Regions from separate parts of the Sporolactobacillus caesalpiniae genome, predicted to be linked through region 3. Evidence: riboswitches for the same ligand, from Rfam matches in the RefSeq annotation. Region 3 holds a riboswitch; each other region holds the start of a gene.
What was found. Region 3 has a riboswitch for S-adenosylmethionine ahead of ABWW58_RS16280 (hypothetical protein). Riboswitches for the same ligand answer to the same signal wherever they lie in the genome.
Positions count from the first base shown of each region.

Region 1: another riboswitch for S-adenosylmethionine. It lies ahead of metE (5-methyltetrahydropteroyltriglutamate--homocysteine S-methyltransferase); the one in region 3 lies ahead of ABWW58_RS16280 (hypothetical protein).
Region 2: another riboswitch for S-adenosylmethionine. It lies ahead of ABWW58_RS09490 (Fur-regulated basic protein FbpA); the one in region 3 lies ahead of ABWW58_RS16280 (hypothetical protein).
Region 4: another riboswitch for S-adenosylmethionine. It lies ahead of ABWW58_RS11495 (alpha/beta fold hydrolase); the one in region 3 lies ahead of ABWW58_RS16280 (hypothetical protein).

Region 1 is NZ_JBEVCB010000001.1:81,941-84,141, reverse strand. Features, by position in the region: gene ABWW58_RS00395 (putative bifunctional diguanylate cyclase/phosphodiesterase) at 1-684, opposite strand, end outside; SAM riboswitch class I at 873-987, shown strand; gene metE (5-methyltetrahydropteroyltriglutamate--homocysteine S-methyltransferase) at 1,083-2,201, shown strand, end outside.
Region 2 is NZ_JBEVCB010000004.1:225,388-227,588, forward strand. Features, by position in the region: gene ABWW58_RS09485 (lysylphosphatidylglycerol synthase domain-containing protein) at 1-638, shown strand, start outside; gene ABWW58_RS09490 (Fur-regulated basic protein FbpA) at 686-853, opposite strand; SAM riboswitch class I at 1,023-1,124, opposite strand; gene ABWW58_RS09495 (amidohydrolase) at 1,170-2,201, opposite strand, start outside.
Region 3 is NZ_JBEVCB010000008.1:133,572-135,772, forward strand. Features, by position in the region: gene ABWW58_RS16270 (hypothetical protein) at 1-179, opposite strand, end outside; gene ABWW58_RS16275 (LysR family transcriptional regulator) at 319-708, shown strand; SAM riboswitch class I at 788-890, shown strand; SAM riboswitch class I at 982-1,074, shown strand; gene ABWW58_RS16280 (hypothetical protein) at 1,087-1,428, shown strand; gene ABWW58_RS16285 (hypothetical protein) at 1,652-1,891, shown strand.
Region 4 is NZ_JBEVCB010000005.1:223,172-225,372, reverse strand. Features, by position in the region: gene ABWW58_RS11505 (cysteine hydrolase family protein) at 1-409, shown strand, start outside; gene ABWW58_RS11500 (hypothetical protein) at 551-781, shown strand; SAM riboswitch class I at 1,198-1,301, shown strand; gene ABWW58_RS11495 (alpha/beta fold hydrolase) at 1,432-2,201, shown strand, end outside.

The DNA of each region.
Region 1 (2,201 bases), on a different contig from region 3:
CAAAAGTGAAAACGATTGCTTGCTTATTTGACAAGTCTTGATTAAGTCAACAATTGTCTCTTCAGCAACCAAATTATTAGGTAACCCTGTAAGTACATCATGAAAAGCCTTAAAACGTATTTCCTCCGCTTTTTGGATCTCGTACGCTTTCTTCATCTGCTGATAGCTGTCCATGACCAATTGATAGTTCAGATTAAGCACTTTGCCTAACGCATCGGAAATCGTCAGTGCTTGTTCGCTGTAATTGACAGCTTTGATGATCCCATCCATAAGTCTGCGCTGATACAGATGGTTAAGCGCGGCTTGATTGGTCAAGTTTAGATGATGATCAAAGAAAAAAGCCGCCTGGTCCCTGCATATCGTCAGAAAGTGCTGATCGATGATTCCACTGAAAACACTCCGAGCTTGCGTTACGTACATGAGTGTCAGATCTTCTTTTGTCTTCTCAGACAGAACCATACTTTGTATATTGAATAAATCGGAAACAGATTGACTCATCTGCTGAGCAACATGGGCGAAGTCGTGTAACATAAACGGGCGCATCCATCTTACCAATTGTAAATCCAACATGTGGATTTGCGTCAGGCTAATCCGCTGTTTAACCAAATGGTCGCTAATTGATAAATCTACCGCTTGCTTCTTCACTTCCGCGAGCCATTTTTCTCGATTTAACTGTTCCCCCATCTTGTGTTCACCCTCATCATTTCTTTGCTGCCTTAATTTCGTAATTGAGAGACTAATACATTCTTTTTATCGTCACAAGAGGAACAAAAGTGAACAGGTTCATGATTGATTCAAAAAAATTTTTAGCAAAAAACAAAACATTGACGAACGGTCCATTCCATGTTAGTATTCAAATTAACTTAATTAATCTCTTATTGCGAGCGGCGGAGGGACTGGCCCTATGAAGCCCGGCAACCTTTCAGATTTATGAAAAGGTGCTAATTCCAGCAAGATTTCTGTTTTAGAGATCTTGAAAGATAAGAGGGTGCGGATGATATGTCAAGCCTCTCTATTAAACTAGAGAGGCTTTTTGTTTGTCCCCTCAAAAAAATAGGATTGCAGAACACAGGAGGATGATCATGAGTAACGTATTAAGCGCGAATCTTGGATACCCGAGAATTGGTGAGAAAAGAGAATGGAAAAAGGCACTTGAACAATTTTGGGCAGGAAAAATTTCAAAAGAAACTTTTCTAGATACGGTAAAAACATTGCGATTAAGTTATCTAAAAAAACAAAAGGACATTGGTGTCGACCTGATTCCAGTTGGCGACTTCAGTCTCTATGACCATGTTCTTGATACCGCCGTTCTTTTTGGTTTAATCCCTGATCGATTTAAATCAGACGAAAAAGAAGTATCCCTCGAAACCTATTTTTCGATCGCCCGAGGCAACAAAGATGCAGAAGCATCGGAAATGACAAAATGGTTTAACACAAACTATCACTATATCGTTCCGGAAATCACTAATGATACGAAGCCTTATCTCACTAGGAACCGCCTTCTTGATCTGTTCAACGAAGCGAAAACAGAACTGGGTATTATTACAAAGCCCGTTATTGTAGGACCAATCACATTATTGAAACTCTCAAAAGGTTATGATGACGATCACTTTACCACACTGCTTGACGCACTGCTTCCTCTATACGCCCAAGTACTAGGCGAGCTGCAAGCGGCCGGCGCGGAATGGGTACAGATTGATGAACCGATTCTTGTTAGAGAACAAAGCGAAGAAGATCTTGCTGCATTCAACCGCGCTTACAAATTTATTAAAGAAAGCGTTCCTGAATTAAAACTTCTGCTTCAAACCTACTTCGAAGCGATTGACGACTACAAAGAAGTTGTGCAATTGCCTGTAGATGGAATCGGACTTGATTTTATTTACGGCAAAGAAGCGAATCTGGCCGCGATTAAAGCATACGGCTTTCCGGAAGACAAAGTACTTGCCGCTGGAGTTGTTGACGGCCGCAATATCTGGAAGACTGATTTAGCTGCAACACTTGCCGAACTTCAAACCTTGCTTTCAGCGGTTAAGGATCACGGAAAACTTTGGGTCACTCCGTCATCAAGTCTGCTGCATGTGCCGGTAACGGTATCCAATGAAAACGATCTGGATTCGGTCTTACTGAACGCACTTTCCTTCGCAGATGAGAAACTGAACGAAGTCGTTACGCTTGCTAAGGGACTAAGCGAAGGCGAAGCC
Region 2 (2,201 bases), on a different contig from region 3:
CTCTTCATATCGGTGACGGATTACGCTTCGCTTTTTTTCCGGACGACTACACTGCGCTGCGTCGGACGAAGTTAATTATGGCACCAGCGATCGCTGACTCGATTGCGATTATCGTCATCTCACTTCTCGCCGTACCTTTTTCTGGATTTAAAGATACCAAGATCTTAACTATCCTGTGGATTCTTTTCTTTTCATGTATTGTCCTCATCGTGTTGCTGTTGATTGTTATTTATTTTGTGCCGCGATTGCGCAGCTATTATTTAACGATTGGTATGCTGAAGATGATGCTTTGGGTTCTTCTTTCATATATCCTCCTTCTTTTTTCCATGTGGATGGGACTGATCGCGTTCGGCTTCAACTGGGTGACATCTCTTCGTATGTCGCTCGCCGTTTTTGCCACAACAAACCTCGTTGGCTTTATACCTGCCTCGCCCGGTTCTGTTGGTCTCTTTGAATACGGAGTCATTATCGGCCTTGCCGGACTAGGCATTCAGCAGAGCGCGGCGCTTCCGGCAGGGTTACTGCTTCATTTCACACAGTATGCTGCATTGCTTCCATTGGGCGTCGTTCTTTCTATTCTGGCCTTTTATGGAAAATATGGAAAAGTGATCAAAAGAAAGTTGCACCAGAAAATGTAAATGGCTGTTGGATTGATGGGTCATTTCTGTGTTATCGTTGAATCCTCCTACATAGTGGAATGCAGGTTCCGTACGTGCTTATATTCATGTTCCAACTCGGATAGCGGTAATTGAAAAAGATGCTTTCCATTTATTTTATATACTTCATGAGCAATCAGCTGTTCGATTAACCGTTCCTGTCTGTTTTCAATGGATTTTTTTTGAACGCTGCCCATGGTGCGACATCTCCTTAATAGATTTTATTGCTTAACCTTTATTGGTGTTTAAGCTTCTCAGCAAATTCCTGATACCTTCCCTGAGTCACTTTGTCCTTGCCGCAAAAAATAAAAACCTGCTTTCTCATCAATAAGAAGAGGAAACAGGTTTTTCATGGTTACTGACCTCAACTCATCTTCAAGCATTACTACTTTTGGAATTAGCACCGTGTCGTAACGACCGGTTGCTGAGGCTTCGCAGGGCCAATCCCTCCACCTCTCTAGATAAGCATGACTAGGACTATTCTTTTATTAGTATGTCACTGATTTCTGCAGATCAATGAACGTTCGAATCCTTTAATGCCCTCAGTACGGCAACGGCAGAACGACAATAGAGCTCCGCGGCAATGCGGATTCCTTCAGGATCAACATGGAACGCAGGGTGATGCCAATCTTCCGGTCCGTTCGATCCTACGAATGCAAACACGCCGGGTACCTCACGTTGGAAACAAGAAAAATCATCTCCGGCCACCGATACTTCCGGTGTCACCACCTGCACTTCGTTTTCATTTGCTGCGCGAACAATCCGCGTTATTTTTTCATCATTAAATACGGATGGCGTTCCTTGGCCCCATTCAACAGCAATCTGCACGTTGCAGGCCTTCTGGAGCCCATCGGCGATTGCGGCAAAACGATCAATGATCAAATCTCGGTCCTGATCATAAAAGGTGCGTACCGTGCCGAGCAGTTCAACCTCTCCAGGCAACACATTCCACACGTCGCCACCGTGAATACTGGTAATACTCACAACCGCTTCATGCTTGGGCGAAATGTTTCGACTGACGATCGTTTGCGCTGTCTGAACGAATGACGCGGCAGCCACAATCGGATCGCGGGTCCGTTCGGGAATTGCCGCATGTCCGCCGACTCCATGAAGCGTGATTTTAAATTTGTCGCAAGCCGCCATAAGTGGTCCGGGCTTGATACCGATCGTTCCAACCGGCAAATCGGGTTTGTTGTGAATGCCGATCACTGTGTCCAGTCCTTTGAGTTGACCGTCTTTGACCACTTTGAGTCCCCCATGGCCGGTTTCTTCGGCAGGTTGAAAGATCAGACGGACAGTGCCTGGAAGATTTTCCTGATTTTGTTTTAACAAAGCGGCGGCCCAGAGTAAAGCGGTCGTATGAAAATCGTGACCGCAAGCATGCATCACGCCTTCATTTCGTGATTTATAGGGCAAGTCGGTTTGTTCATGAATCGGCAATGCGTCGATATCCGCGCGAAGTCCTACAGCAGGTCCGTTCGGGTCACCTGAGATCTCGGCAAAAACGCCGGTTGGCAAGCTGGTCTCTCGCAACGTAATCGATTG
Region 3 (2,201 bases):
TGTGTCGCTCGCTTCTCAAGTTCCGCCTGTCCGAAATAACGTGCGGGTCCACTATCAATCAGTCGCTCCATATCTTCTTTTGGAAATGCGCGCCTGAAAAAATCCTCACGATTGACTTTCAATCCCGGCATCTTCAAGATCACATCAAGAATAGTATGAGTAAGTTTCGTTGTCTGCATGAATGAGCTCCTTATTAGGTGCGTATTTGCCCTGATTAAATTGTTCTCTCCTAGTAATACTGTTTCCAGTACCGGCTTGTTTCATTTGTCTTAGATTTATCAATTGTAATAAAACGCATAAAAATTATCGGAATAATCATTGACGAAACGATTTTACGATCGTACAATCGTAACAACACTTGAAATAGCGTGGTACTGTTACGATTCATCTGAATGCGGCAAAGGACGTGATGCAGCTTTGACGATCGACCAATTGAATACATTTCTAATGGTTGTCACGTGTCATAGTTTTCATGGCGCGTCCAAAAGACTGTTTCTGTCGCAGCCATCGGTCACCTCGCGAATTCAGGCACTTGAGAAGGAGCTTAATGTAGACCTCTTTATACGGCAAGGGCGCGGCGTTCGCTTGTCCGCACAAGGCGAGAAGCTTGTTCCCATTGCGAAGCGGATGGTGTCAATGTATCATAAAGCACACAATCTTAGCGATATAAACGAAAGCTCACATGATTCAAGCAAAAAAATCCAATGAAATTAATTCCGATAAGAAAAGTATTAATTTAACTGTTGACAAGGAACAGGATTCACGATAAACTAATAGCAATCAAATAATCTTATCTAGAGTGGTGGAGGGATTGGCCCAATGAAACCCGACAACCAACGCAGCAATGCGCACGGTGTTAATTCCAGCAGATTTATTCTGAAAGATAAGAAAAATAATGCGAACGGCGCAGCGGTTATTTTTCTTGATCTTCAAGAGAAATGACCGTTTTTCATTTTGCTTTGATGCAAAGAAGCCGGATCATTCTTATCTAGAGAGGCGGAGGGACCGGCCCTGTGAAGTCTCAGCAACGGGCTTTTATAAAGTACCGTGCTAATTCCGGAATGAAGATAAGAAGGGGTTTTTTATATGACAACACAGACGAATGATTTACAAATTGATGATTATTTAGACTTGTATCTTTATGCGAAACAACTCAACGATCTTGCATGGCAAACTGAAATCAAAAAGCAACTTGCAGAATGCGCTCAACGGTCCCAATTACCAAAAGCAGATGGGGAAACAGAGTTACAGGATCAGTTTCGGGATGTTAATCGCCAAATCCTTCAGTTGTATCGATCCCTGCATACAGGGCAGCAGCTTCTGAACGATGACATTACTGCAGAATTGTTTGCACTGAAGCATCGCCGTGTTGAACTTGGCAAAGAAATTGACCGACTGAGGGTTCAAAATCAAAGAATCTGCAAATAAGCGCGGTTCTTGGTAATCGGCGCGATTCATAGAAGTTTTTTATCAATTGAAGAGTGGTAATGGGCATGAAAGCAAGCTTTTATGCCTTATTTGCTGTTCACTTATCTTTTTGAAACTGCAGATCTGCTTTGATAATCCCTTTTTTCATGGTAAGTTTGAGTTGTGGGAAGAGCTGTTGAAATAGAACCTTTTCCGCAAATAAACTTTTTGGAGGGATTTTACGATGGAAAAGATGGACATGATGAACAAATCAATGATGATGCCAATGAATATGATGATGATGATGGAAATGGACAAGATGATGTGCCAAATGAAATGCATGCAGATGATGATGGAACGAATGTCGGGCATGGACATGATGATGGACGACATGATGATGAGCAAGGATGAAATGATGAGCTGTATGCACAAATGCGACGAAATGATGACCAATATGATGGACATGATGAGCAAAATGAAGTAATTTTAAAGGCATATTTTGGACTTTTGTGATCAAAAAAAGATCTTCATCTTATTTCAAATAGCAATATTTTGAGAACATCGCTCAGATAGTGCGTTACTTTCTTAGCGATGTTCGTTTTTAGTTTTATAGTGAAGAACAGTTGAGAAACGAATCAGTCCCAACCGGTAAATAGATCGTAACCAGCTAAAAAGATCTTAGCGGAAATAGTAACAAATTTTGTCCGGATATATCGAGATAGATAAAAAAACACTTGAAATATAACTAAACATAGTGATATAGTATGATTAATCTCAATCCTTCTGTTAATGTA
Region 4 (2,201 bases), on a different contig from region 3:
TGTCCGCGACACCAGTGTATCCGGCGGTGAAGGAGAAGGATTCCAGGTTCACCCGGCAATTCATATACCGGATGATGCTGAGATTTTTAATAAAAGCGCAACAAGTTCTTTTTATCACACACCTTTATTAAAATTCCTTCAGGAGCATGGTAGTGAACATCTTGTTATTGTAGGATGTAAGACCGAATATTGTATTGATACCGCCGTTCGAATGGCTACGGTCAACGGCTTTGATGTCACACTGGTCGGTGATGCCCACTCGACTGCGGATACTCCGATATTATCTGCGGCGCAGATTATCCAACATCACAATCGAGTGCTGAACGGTTACGACAATGACGACCATTTCTCGCTGGTACTGAATTCAGACGAGGACGTGTTTCAACCGACGCATAACAACTATCGTTAATGTGGGTCATTTGAATCGAATAGGCAATGGCAGGAGGGATAGCATTGACGCTATCCCTCATTTTGTGTGCGTTCATTTGATGAGATGCGGAACGAAAGAAAGAATCGTGCGCCAGGGGAGACACCGCTGGCATGCGTCTGTTTGAGGAGGCTCCCAGATCGCCGCGGCAAGCGAGCAGCTGAAGCGACGCTCGTTCAAGTCACAAGGTTAACGGATCAAAGCTCCATACAGATTGACAGCAGAGGACCAGGCGCTTTCGCTCAATTTTTCTTACAAGTAAAAAATCTTATGATTTTGTCCCACTGGTACGACGATAAGCGTCATAAGAGGCTGATTCCCCATCCGAACTTATCGGTTGGGCGATCAGGTTAAGCGTTAAATCTGATAAATAAACGGAAAAATTCCGCTTAATTAGAAAATTAATGAAAAAATTGCTTAAATAGACGGAGAAATTCCGCTTATCGAATCGAAAAACGTGAAAATGGAGGATTTTTCTGTGCTTAACCGGAAAAATTACCCTTATTTACCTGTGAAACAAGCGTCATGATGCATATAACCGGAAAAACTCCGCTTTTTTTATTCCGTCCACGTTACTTAATCAAGGATCAAAATGATTCATGAACTAGAACTGTTTGATCAAGACAAGCTTGATGATTCAAAACCGCATTTAGTGAAAGTCACCGTATCCTGTGGAAGTAAAGACCAGGTTTGCCCCGTTTTTCTTATTGACACAGGTGGGAATAGTGCTATAATACAATAAATCACACCTAAATACTTGGTTATATGTTTGTTTATCCAGAGAGGGTAAAGGATCTGGCCTGATGATCCCTCAGCAGCGGACCTTGCAAAGAGGTACTGTGCTAAATCCAGCGGTAATCCCGGCAGATAAACAGAACCTGTAAAGAGGTTTTCTGAACACGGGAAATCTCTTTTTTATTTGCCTCAATAAATGGATAAATAGTCATCTGAGCTAGTCCGAGAAAAATTAAGGGTGATTAAAAAACGAAAAAGGGTGAATGAACATGGCAGAACACTATTTTGAAGTAGAGCCAGGTATTGAGTTGCACTATCGTGATGAAGGGAGTGGACGGCCGCTCATTTTTATTCCGGGTTGGACATTCAGTATTGATGTATTTGAAAAACAGATTGCTTACTTCTCCACGCGTTATCGCGTGATTGCGGTAGATCCACGAAATCATGGAAAATCAACGATCAGTGTAAACAGAAATACGTACGATGTGCAGGGAGCGGATCTTGGAAAATTGATCGATCACCTTGATTTAAAAAATGTCGTGTTGGCCGGTTGGTCGTTTGGTGGTTTAACCTTATGGTCTTATGTGGAACATTTTGGAACTCAAAACATTTCGGCTTCTGTCACCATTGATGTATCCCCGCGGACCCTTAGCTCGGATTCTGATGAGTGGGTAGCCGGGACACTTGAAGACCTCATCGCCGTCCACAACCATTCTCTGGATTCTGCCGAACATTATCGTCAGTTTATTGATTCATTTGCTGAAAATCTCCTATTCGATCACGCGATTACTGATGAAGAAAAGAGCCGATTTACAGCGCCAAGCTTGCGCATTCCGCATCAAATTGCCGATGCGCTCTATGTTGACGGCTGGCTTACAGACAAAAAAGCAGCAGCAAAAACGATTGATGAAGCAGTGCCCTCGTTAACATTTACTTCATCCGCGCGCTCAGATGCCGCTACGCCTTATATACAAAAAGAATTTCCAAATAGTGACGTGCATTCGTTTGGCAATCATCTGTTATTTTGGGAATATGCGGA